DNA from 2 places in the Clostridium sp. MB05 genome. Region 2 is predicted to be linked to the other one. Evidence: a T-box and tRNA genes for the amino acid it is inferred to sense, from the RefSeq annotation. Region 2 holds a T-box; the other holds one or more tRNA genes.
The links. A T-box is a leader RNA that pairs with one kind of tRNA and senses whether it is charged. The one in region 2 lies ahead of serS (serine--tRNA ligase), so its partner is inferred to be a tRNA-Ser.

Region 1 (5,812 bases), 1.9 Mb from region 2:
TTATCTCTTATTTTTATATTATCCCTTATATTCTTAACTTAGCTCCCTTAAATCACTTTATAAAAATTATATTACATTATACTTTATTTCTTTTATAGATTTTTTCCTCAATATTTCTTCTAATGTCATTTCATTTATTTTTATATGCATTGGTTTAATAATATTTATATTATAATCTTTTTTGCTGTCTTTCTTATTTCCTATTCTTCCAAAACACACTACCATAGCAAACTTATGTTTATTGTTTATTTCTTCTTTTAATATATCTAAAGCATTTTTAAAGTTTATTTCATCAATATAATTATCACGATAGAATGATGGAGGCAAATAAGCCGATATTTGATATTTGTCATTAACTAGATTTGCATATCCATACAATTCATTATTATCTGAATATCTATATTCTATAGACTTAATAACTCCAAACACACATTTTCTTCTATCTAGATAAGTTTGATTAATCAAACTAGCTTCAATGCTAGTTACGTATGCCCCTCTTTCAGATTTTTTACTAATTTCATTACTATCTACTGAAATAGCAACATTTTTTTCTCCCAAATTTTCTATCAAATATGTTCCTTGATTTTTCTCCCCGCCATTCTCACCATTATATGTCTGCTTAAGATTTTTTATTTTCCTATCTATAGCTCTTTCAATCTGCTCATCTGATATTTCTCTATTTTTCTCTTCTGCTACTAATTTTTTTCTTCCTGCTTTTCCCTTATATTTTACATGAAACTCACAATACTCGTTATGCTTGGCCCCTTCGCCATTCCATGTACTATAAAACGTAATCTTATTTTTTCTCTCTGTAAATTTAATTCTAGCATCACAACCATGAATACAGGTTAAAGTCCCTTTGTATTTGCTTTCATATACATCTTTCTCCATATTTTCTACATGTATAGGTTTAATTTTCTCGTCTATTTCTCCTAGACTCCATTCCATTTTTATCTTTGCCATCTCATATCCCCCTAATTAAAATAAAACTAATGTCTAACAATAATAACTTTATGTTACTAAGATACAATAATATAGCGTAAGTAACTTCTGACGCTATATATCAAATCCATAATATGATAATAATTTATCAAAAAATTTTATTACTAAATCATCACTATTTTGTTTAATAAACTCATACCCACCAAATCTAAAAACTTTATATCCACTAAGTGTTAATTCTCTATCTGCTGCTACCATTTCTGAGTATTTCCTAGGTGATGATGAATCCCCATTTGAATAATGCTGCTTTCCATCAATCTCTATAACTACCCTATCTCTATCAGAAAATAACATTAAAAAATCCATCCTCTGATGAGTTAATCTCTTAGTACCACCTAATTGTTTAATTGTAAGCGGGTCATAATGTAAATATACCTGTGGAATTAAAACCGGTAATTTCTTTTCAAACTTTTTTTTATATGTTTTGTAATATAAATAGAAAAATCTCTTTTCAGGACCATCCTCTAAAGTTTTCTCTAATCTTTTATATAATCTTTGCTCAATATCTATACCTTCTTCTTTAATAGTATTAAGATTTTTCCACCACTCAACCAATTCTCCCCAGGTTAATCCTTCTTTACCTATCTTATTACAATAAACTAAACAATGCTCCTCATTCTTTACTATACTTATATCATTATTTAAAGAATCTAATATTATAATTTCTGGTTTAGGTCCATCTGATGCAAAAATAAGATTTTTAACTTGTCCATTTACACCATTATTTTCTATGGCTTTTACTTTATAAATCACTTCATCAGATATAATATCATCACTTAGCAATTTATATCCATCCTTTTCAATATAATGATTTATCATATTCACATACTCTATTTGCTTTGATTTCTCTCTAATGAATGGATGTACAATTTGCTCTAAAAAATATATAAATTCATTATCTGATTTATAGATTAAATCCAATTCTTCTTTTAATAAATGTAGATAATCCCAATCGTCATTATTCCTCATATGCCTAATCACATCATATTCAAAGGTCTCGAAAAAATCTTCTTTAGAAGGTATATTTCTAATATCAAACACTCTAATTAGAAAATCAACTATATCTAATTTTCCCTCAAGCTTTCCAAATTCATTTATTCTAACTAATAGCTTATTTCTCGTTATGCTACTTATTGCAAATCCACCACTTGGAAAAAACTTATCTAAAACTCTAGCTAATTCAGATGTAGGATATTCACTCATAACTTTTTTACCTAAATCTAAAATAAAATTCTTATCTTTTCCTACTAATCTCTTAGTTACATAAGCTCTTTTGCTTGCAAATGCTTCATTCTCATCACCGTCATCTAAACCATATTTTTTACACAAACCTGGTAATCCATATGCTTTTTCTTGAGCTAATGAATTTGCAATCTCTTTTTTTACATCATCCAACGTAATCATTTTTCCTCCAAAATAATACAATATGTTATATATTCATTTTAACATATACATCCAATTCTATAAAACAACTTTACTCCATTTCTTCTTTAATTAAATTGCTATAGTTACTATATCGTATTTAGCTAATTTGCCACCATTTCATAAACAGGATACTGCTATAGTTATCTCAATATAATATATACTATTATTTCAGTATTTATAAAAACCGTATCATAAGTAAATGATACGGTTAACTACTTTAATCTATAAATATTATTTTTCTCAATTATTAATCGATTTTCTTTTCTTATATTTCTCAATTTTTTGTCTACAATGCTTTTCATATGCTTTTGTATGATCACGACCTCTTTCAGATCTTATATTTGCAAATAACCTATCAAAATCTCGTTCAAATGTTGGCTTTGATACACATAAATCATGAATAATTTGAGATAATTTTTCAAATACATTAATTCTATATGAAAATATAATTATATTTTCATTATAAAATTCATTTTCTAATTCAATATTGACATTTTTGAAGTCATTAGATATTGGATATTTCCATTGACCATGCGCTATTTTATTTCTTATGTTTATTGATGGAACTAAATCTTTATCTATTATATCTTTAAGCTCTTTAAATTTAATTTTCATATCCTCACTAAGGTTTGATTCAATAATATTATCTTTAATTAATTTATTATTAGGTGTTAGATAATTAATATTGTATGCTTTACATATTGCTATTCTTAATGACTTTTTCCATTTTTGCTCTAAACTTAACTTTCTATTTTCAATAAAACTTTTTTCAAGTTCAGTAAATCCATTTGGTTCATTCACAAGTTTCAGAATCCTAACTTCAGCCCAGCTCGTAACTACAGCTGATAAAAGTTTGTTATATATATTTATTTTAATTTCATCTTCTTGAGATATACTTTGATTTAAATCTGACTTCAATACATCTATGCCTTTTTTTAGGTACCTCAAATTGTCACAATGATTATGATACATATCTACCTCTTTAGGTTTCCTAATCGCCAAAAACTACAATCTATTTAAAATTATAGCCTTTGGCGGTTAGGAATCGAACCTAACTATTATTCTGTTCTACAGTGTGTTTTTACCATTACACCATCGCCCCATAGTATAACACAATTATATCATTTATATTATAATATATAAACTTCTTCTTTCCATGAATGAGTATTATATACTTAGTCATACTTTTAAATCTATTCCTATAAAGACTATTAATTTATCAAACAGCGCTCCGTTACTTGTGATACTTTTCCCCCAATCGTAATAAAAAAGTTTGTACTTTAAAATCCATAAAATAATTTCTTTATCTAAAATCTTTTATTATAAGCCTCTCTTATAATAAAACATATATATTCCAATTCTTTCTTATCATTAATAGTAATTTCATAATCACCATTTCCCCAATGTCCTATCTTAGACACATCTCTAAAAATATTTTTATAGTCATTCAAACCTCCCCATTTGGAATTAATCCAAACCTTTGCAGAGGTCTTATTAATTAGGATGCCTACAAGATTTTTATTATGTAAATCAAATCCTATAAATCCACCTCTACTTTTTATTATTATTGAGCTATCTAAACTCATTATATAATCTTTAAATATTTCATAGATTTCAACAATATCTTCATTTCCTCTTTCTAAATGATCCTCTTCTGTTGTAATCTTTACTTCTCTATTTACCGTATTAACCTCTTCGCTTGAAGTCGCTATTGTCTTTATTGAAGCAACTCCTTGGGAAACTTTAATTGGATTAAAATATATTATATCATCATCAAATTTTCTAGCTTCCCATAACTCAAATGGCAAATCCTTAAAGTTTAATGATTGTTTTTGATATTGAGTAAAACTAGGTGATATAAAGATAACTCTTGATTGAGACCAATCCACTTCATCTCTTTTTAGAACATCATTCATTTTCTCATTATATTCTAAAATAAAGTCTGCTTTATTATTTAACATAGTAGCAAGATATGCATATCCTTGATCAACTACACTAAAATTGGTTGTATTCTTATATTCAATAATTACAAAAGATTTTGTAATCTCATCAAAAGCTAATGTATCAAGCCTAAATTCATTTACAGAAAATTCTCTTTGTATAAATTTCAATCCAAATATATTTTCTAAATTATTCTCACATAGTTTATGTAATTCTACTTCTTTATTAAATCCTTTTTCTTTAACTTCTTTTAATTCTTGTTCATTAATTTTATATAGATACATTTTCTTAATACTCCTACAGCATATTATTTTCTTTAGATATTTTTATAGCTATCTTTACTTTTTAATTAAAAATGCTCTCCATTTTCATAATACTTACTTTCATCTAATGTAAAGAATATAACATCCACATTTATGTATTCTAATAAATGAACATATTTAGTAATTATTTTTGCAGCTTTATCCTGTACTTCTTGTCCTCTATCAAACCATGAAACTTCAACTACTGGCTCACCTTTAACAATTTCTCCATCTTTTATATATACAGATTTATCAACTGCCAAGCTAAAATAATCTCTTGGACATTGAATTAATTCTTGTAATTCGTCTATTAATTTTTTACTTATTGAACAAACATTTTCTGTTTCTATACCTTTAAATTTTAACATTGGCATTTTTGACCACTCCCATCACTATAAATACTAATAATATAATATCACAATGAAAATATTTATAAAATAAGATCATCTTAAGCATTCATTGGTATAATAACTTTATGATTAATATAATATGAGTATTATTTTTTATAATCTTAGATATTTATAATTTATCAATAACACTAAAGCCTTGATTTACGGCTATTTGATATATTGGAGCTATGCTTCATATTAATTTTTCTGAAAATCCCTCTTTACCTTTATGTTTATAAAAATCTATTGGATTTTCTAACCTTAACATGTCTACGTATTGTTCAAGATCTTTCTTTCTATTATTATCACATATAAAAGAAAAGGCTTCATATTGCATATTACAAAAATCATTTATGTAATTTTCATATCTTAAAAGCTTATCGCTTTTTTTACTGTTTATATTTTTAAAGGTAGGTACTAAGTTCCACAAAGGTGTTAAAAGCTTATAAGGCACATGGTAAGTTAATTCTTTTATTTGCTTATTTAGAATTTTATCCTCACTGTTATAAATAAACTCTAATAATTCTGGACTTTTTATATTAGTAGGCTTTTTATATTAGTAGGCTTTTTATAAACACTTGCTATATAGTCTATTGATTTTGTTAAGTTATCAAATTGTCCAAAATAAAGTCTATATTGTAATGTTGGATACCAAGCCCCTGTTATCATTCTTGCAATTACTCTTCTAAAGGTTATTTCAACATTACCTAAATTTACTTCTTCAAGAATACCTAGTAACCAATACATCTTATA
Region 2 (5,812 bases):
TGGACTATGATATTCTTATATTAGGTGGAGGAATAATAGGGTGTTCAGTTGCATATGAGTTATCAAAATATAATTTTAATATAGCATTAATAGAAAGAGATTATGATATAGCAGATGATATTTCATTTGTAAATACATCTATAGTATATGACGGATCAGAGACATCTGATGATGTAATGGCTGGACTTGAATATATAGGAAATTCAATAATGATGGATACTTGTAAAAAGTTTAAAGTTCCTTTTAGGAAAATTGGAGCCTTAAGAGTTGTAAATGATGAAAATGGTGTTAAGAAATTACAAGAGATGTATGATAGAGCAAAAAAAAGAGGGATAGACGGCGTTTATTTAATAGATGATAAAGATGTATATGATATAGAACCCAATATAAATCCTAATATAAAAAAAGGATTATATTCTGAAAATATAGGAATAGTAGCACCTTATGATCTAGCTATTGCATATGCTGAAGTGGCTTCAGATAATGGAGTTAATTTTAGGCTAGAAGAAGAAGTTTTAAATATACAAAGTTTAGCTAGAGGATTTAAAGTAACTACCAATAAAAATAAATTTACATGCAAGGTTGTTATAAATACAATTCCTCATGAAATCTATATAAGAGAAAATGGAAAAGTTGAAGATAAAGAAATAGATAATAATGAATCTTGCTTTAAAAATATGAGTTATTTATTAGTCGATGATAATTATAAAAATAAATTAAATAAAATAGTAATAGAAACTTTTGATAAAAATACTTTTGTACTAAGTACTCCAACAACAACTACAGGATCGTTAATAGGAATAAAAAGTACAGAAAAAACTAGCTTAGAAGATAATTTAATGTATGCAAATAGCTTATTAATAGACTTAGATAAAAATAATATAAATAATTTATTTAGAGAAAGTTACAATAAAGATTCTATGGTAATAGATGATAGTGAGATAGATAAAGGATATATAAGAGTAACAGGCACTCATTATGGGAAAATTACTATAGCACCAGCAATAGCAAAAATGCTTTGTGATACTATAGCTAATAATTTAAATTGTACATTAAAGAAAAACTTTATTGATAAAAGAAGAGAAATTTATAAATTTAGAGAACTTGGAAAAAAAGAAGCTAATGAAATAATAGCTGTAGATAAAAGATATGGGAAGATTATATGTGTATGTAACAATATATCTGAAGGTGAAATAGTAGATTGTATAAGAAGACCTTTGGGAGCTAGAACTGTAGAGGGAGTTAAGAGGAGAACAGGATCTGGATTTGGAAGTTGTCATGGTTCCTACTGCTATGAAAAAATAGTAAATATATTAGCTAGAGAGCTTGATAAAAAAGTTACAGATATAGTTGAGGATTCTAAGAATTCTAAAATTATATCAAGCCGAATAAAGGAGTTTAAGGATGTTTAATTCAGAATCTAAAGTTGATAATAAAGATATATTTACATCAATAGTTAGAATTAAGGGCAATGAAAAATATAAGGTTGTACCAGTTAGAACTAATAAAGAAGTAGATAAATCATTATGGATAGAGCTATCTAAAGTTTTAGCTAGAATATATGTTAGTACTCCAATTAAAGAAGGAAGTATAATTTGCAAAAATATATTAAATACTGGGATTGACGTAATATGTACAAAAGATATATTAGATGAATAATTATAGTACAAAAAACAAATAATATATAAAAATCATCTTAGTAAAATATTGACATACATAATATTTTATAATATATTAAGAATAAATATAATAAAACTGTTGAAGAGGCTAGTAATAACAATATTTGTTTTAAGAGAGTCGATGTTTGGTGTGAATCGATAGTAAAATGTTATGAATCCACCTTGGAGGGACTGCGATGAGCAGTACGGCTTAAACCGTTAAATTTATTAAAGAGAATAGCATTTTTTGCTATTAATTAGGGTGGCAACGCGGAATCTTTCGTCCCTTGTTTAGGGGAAAGGTTCTTTTTTTATTGAAAAAAATTAATAGATATAAATTATTAGGAGGCATACATAATGTTAGATTTAAAATTTGTAAGAGAGAATCCAGAGATAGTTAAGGAAAATATAAAAAATAAGTTTCAAGATAGCAAACTTCCACTAGTAGATGAGGTAATAGAATTAGATAAAAAGCTTAGGGAAGCTAAACAACAAGCTGAGGCTTTAAGAGCTGATAGAAATAAATTCTCAAAACAAATTGGGTCTTTAATGGCTCAAGGAAAAAGAGAAGAAGCAGAAGAAATGAAAATGAAGGTAACTGAAAATTCAGAGCGTTTATCTGAGTTAGAAGTTGAGGAAGTTGAGTTAGATGAAAGAGTTAAGACAATAATGATGACTCTACCAAATATAATTGACCCAAGCGTTCCAATCGGTAAAGATGATAGCGAAAATGTAGAGGTTGAACGTTTCGGAGATCCAAAGGTTCCAGATTTTGAAGTTCCATATCATACAGATATAATGGAAAAGTTAAGTGGATTAGATTTAGATAGTGCTAGAAAAGTAGCTGGAAATGGATTCTATTATTTAATGGGCAATGTTGCAAGACTTCATTCAGCAATAATTTCATATGCTAGAGATTTTATGATAGATCGTGGATTTACTTATTGTATTCCGCCATACATGATTCGTAGCGAAGTTGTAACGGGTGTTATGAGCTTTGCTGAAATGGATGCTATGATGTATAAAATTGAGGGTGAAGATTTATATCTAATTGGAACAAGTGAACACTCTATGATAGGGAAGTACATCGATACTATATTACCTGAAGATTCATTACCACAAACTTTAACAAGTTATTCTCCTTGTTTTAGAAAAGAAAAAGGAGCTCATGGAATAGAAGAAAGAGGAGTATATAGAATTCATCAATTTGAAAAACAAGAGATGATAGTTGTATGTAAACCAGAAGAAAGTATGGATTGGTATGAAAAGTTATGGGTAAATACTGTAGATTTATTCCGTTCTTTAGATATACCAGTTAGAACTTTAGAATGCTGTTCTGGAGATTTAGCAGATCTTAAAGTTAAATCAGTAGACGTTGAAGCTTGGTCACCAAGACAAAAGAAATATTTTGAAGTAGGAAGCTGTTCAAACCTAGGAGATGCACAAGCTCGTCGTTTAAAAATTCGTGTAAATGCTAAGGATAAAAAATACTTTGCTCATACATTAAACAATACAGTTGTTGCGCCACCAAGAATGTTAATAGCATTTTTAGAAAACAACTTAAATGAAGATGGTTCAGTAAATATTCCAACTGCACTTCAACCATACATGGGAAATATGAAGGTAATTAAGTAGTTTTAATTTTAAGGACTAAATCTATGCTATTAGATTTAGTCTTTACTTATTTATTTGAAAGATAAAATTAAGTCGTAATGGAATATATTGCAAAAGAAAGTAATATGTTTGATTTTTCTAAGTATATATGTTATTTAAATTTTACTATTAGATTAATAAGCAGTAATTTCAGCGGGGGATGAAGAGGTAGAAATTTGTTTTTATTAGATTTATTATTTAATTTAAAAATATGTAAATTTATAATTGACAATAAAGAAAGTCATTGCTATAATAATATTTGTCGCGAGACGAAGTATGGAGAGATGGTCGAGCTGGCTTAAGGCACCGGTCTTGAAAACCGGCGTACCTTTGCGGGTACCGTGGGTTCAAATCCCACTCTCTCCGCCATAAAGGCATCTAAGTTTTCTTAGATGCTTTTTAATTAAAGTATTAGCTCATTATAGTTAAGTATTATTTTAATATTTATTATGTAATAAAAAATTAAAAAAATAATTGACAATAAATATAGTACTTGATATAATAATATTTGTCGCAAGACGGAATATGGAGAGATGGTCGAGCTGGCTTAAGGCACCGGTCTTGAAAACCGGCGTACCTTTGCGGGTACCGTGGGTTCAAATCCCACTCTCTCCGCCATAAAACTTCAATAGAAGGCACGTGGAGAAATACTCAAGTGGCTGAAGAGGCGCCCCTGCTAAGGGCGTAGGTCGGGTAACTGGCGCCCGGGTTCAAATCCCGGTTTCTCCGCCAGAAAGCATCTAACAGTAGTTGGATGCTTTTTTATTTTAGATTTATTTTATATTTAAAATATACTATAATCTTATTAAGTAATTCTTAGGGGGAAAATAAGATGAAAGTTACAATTAAAGATGTAGCTAAGGAAGCAAATGTTGCAACATCAACAGTTTCAAGGGTATTATCGAACAGTGATAAAATAAGTGATAAAACAAAAGAAAAAGTAAATGAAGCAATAAAAAAATTAAATTATACTCCTAATATAATTGCAAGGGGCCTTGCTAATAATAGAACTAGAATTTTAGCAGTAATATTACCAAAAGAGGCAGAAGATATATTTTCTAATCCATTTTTTGTTCAAGCAATGAAGGGGATGAGCATATATGCACAAAAAGAAAATTATTATATAATGTATGCCTTTAAGCAAGAAGGAAAAAATGATAAAGAATGGTTTGAAAAATTTATAGACAGTAATTTAGTTGATGGTATTTGTTTATTAAATTCTAAAGAAGATGATGATTCTATAAAATATTTGAAGGAAAGGGAATTTCCTTTTGTCGTTATAGGGAGACCAGATGATATAGAAAATGTATTATGGGTAGATAATGATAATTTTAAAGCTATGTATAAATTAGTAGAAAAACTTATAAGTTATGGACATAGAACAATAGGTTTTGTGGGAGCTAAATCAAATCTAAATGTATCTAAAGATAGATTAAATGGATATAAGCAAGCACTACTTGACAATAATATAGATATTGAAGAAAGTTTGATATATGAAGGAAAAGAGTTTACACAAAAAAATGGAAGCAGTGCAACGAATAAAATATTAAAATTAAATAAACCAACAGCCATAATAGCTACTGATGATTTATTAGCACTTGGAGTTCAAGAAGCTTTAAATAAGCTTAATATGTATAATATATCTATTGTAGGGTTTAATAATATACCTATGTCTGAGTATCAAAACGTACCATTATCATCAGTAGATATAAATGCAGAAAAATTAGGGTTTCATGCGACAAAGCTTATAATAAATAAATTAGAAGATAGAGATATGGAGAAAAATTCATACATAATAGATACAAAATTAATAGAAAGAAAATCCATACAAAAGATTAAAATTCAAGAGTGAGTGCAACCGATTGCACGAAACTTTAAATTATAGAGAAAAATGAAGATAATTTAAAATGATTAGCAATTTTCGCGTAAAACAAAACATTAAATTATTGTAAACAATTTCTCTTGTATGATATACTATTTTTATAATATAAGAGAAATAAAATTAAATTTATATCTAGGGGGATGGAAATGGAAAAGAAATATGTAGTAGGTGTTGATTTAGGAGGAACTAAAATATATACTGCTTTAGTTGACCTAGAGGGATCTATAATAAAAGAAGTTACCGTTAAAACAGAAGCTCATAAAGGTGAGAGTGTAGTTTTAGAGAAATTATTAAAAACAATAGATGATGTATTAGAAGGAACAGATATAAATGAAGTTAAAGCAATAGGGATAGGTTCTCCAGGGCCTTTAGATGTAGAAAAGGGATTAATAGTATATACTCCTAATTTACCATTTAAGAACTTTAACATAGTTCAACCTATAAAAGATAGATATAAATTAGATACTTACTTAGATAATGATGCAAATGTAGCAACACTAAGTGAATTTATGTTTGGAGCAGGTAAGGGAAGTAAAAACATGGTCTTCATTACTGTAAGTACGGGAATAGGTGGAGGAGCTATAATAAATGGCAATCTATTTAGAGGTAGTACATCAAA

Region 1: it has a tRNA-Ser gene. The T-box ahead of serS (serine--tRNA ligase) is inferred to sense a tRNA for this amino acid. The anticodon was not compared.

The regions. Positions count from the first base shown of each region.
Region 1 covers NZ_CP174370.1:2,463,397-2,469,208, forward strand. Annotated here, with positions in the region: gene ACH36K_RS11440 (hypothetical protein) at 67-963, opposite strand; gene ACH36K_RS11445 (hypothetical protein) at 1,057-2,406, opposite strand; gene ACH36K_RS11450 (hypothetical protein) at 2,668-3,429, opposite strand; tRNA gene ACH36K_RS11455 (tRNA-Ser) at 3,460-3,529, opposite strand; gene ACH36K_RS11460 (hypothetical protein) at 3,735-4,652, opposite strand; gene ACH36K_RS11465 (DUF1904 domain-containing protein) at 4,718-5,044, opposite strand; gene ACH36K_RS11470 (hypothetical protein) at 5,253-5,513, opposite strand; gene ACH36K_RS11475 (hypothetical protein) at 5,594-5,812, opposite strand, start outside.
Region 2 covers NZ_CP174370.1:385,885-391,696, forward strand. Annotated here, with positions in the region: gene ACH36K_RS01930 (NAD(P)/FAD-dependent oxidoreductase) at 1-1,412, shown strand, start outside; gene ACH36K_RS01935 (DUF1667 domain-containing protein) at 1,405-1,659, shown strand; T-box leader at 1,750-1,949, shown strand; gene serS (serine--tRNA ligase) at 2,016-3,293, shown strand; tRNA gene ACH36K_RS01945 (tRNA-Ser) at 3,590-3,680, shown strand; tRNA gene ACH36K_RS01950 (tRNA-Ser) at 3,839-3,929, shown strand; tRNA gene ACH36K_RS01955 (tRNA-Ser) at 3,953-4,043, shown strand; gene ACH36K_RS01960 (LacI family DNA-binding transcriptional regulator) at 4,144-5,163, shown strand; gene ACH36K_RS01965 (ROK family protein) at 5,340-5,812, shown strand, end outside.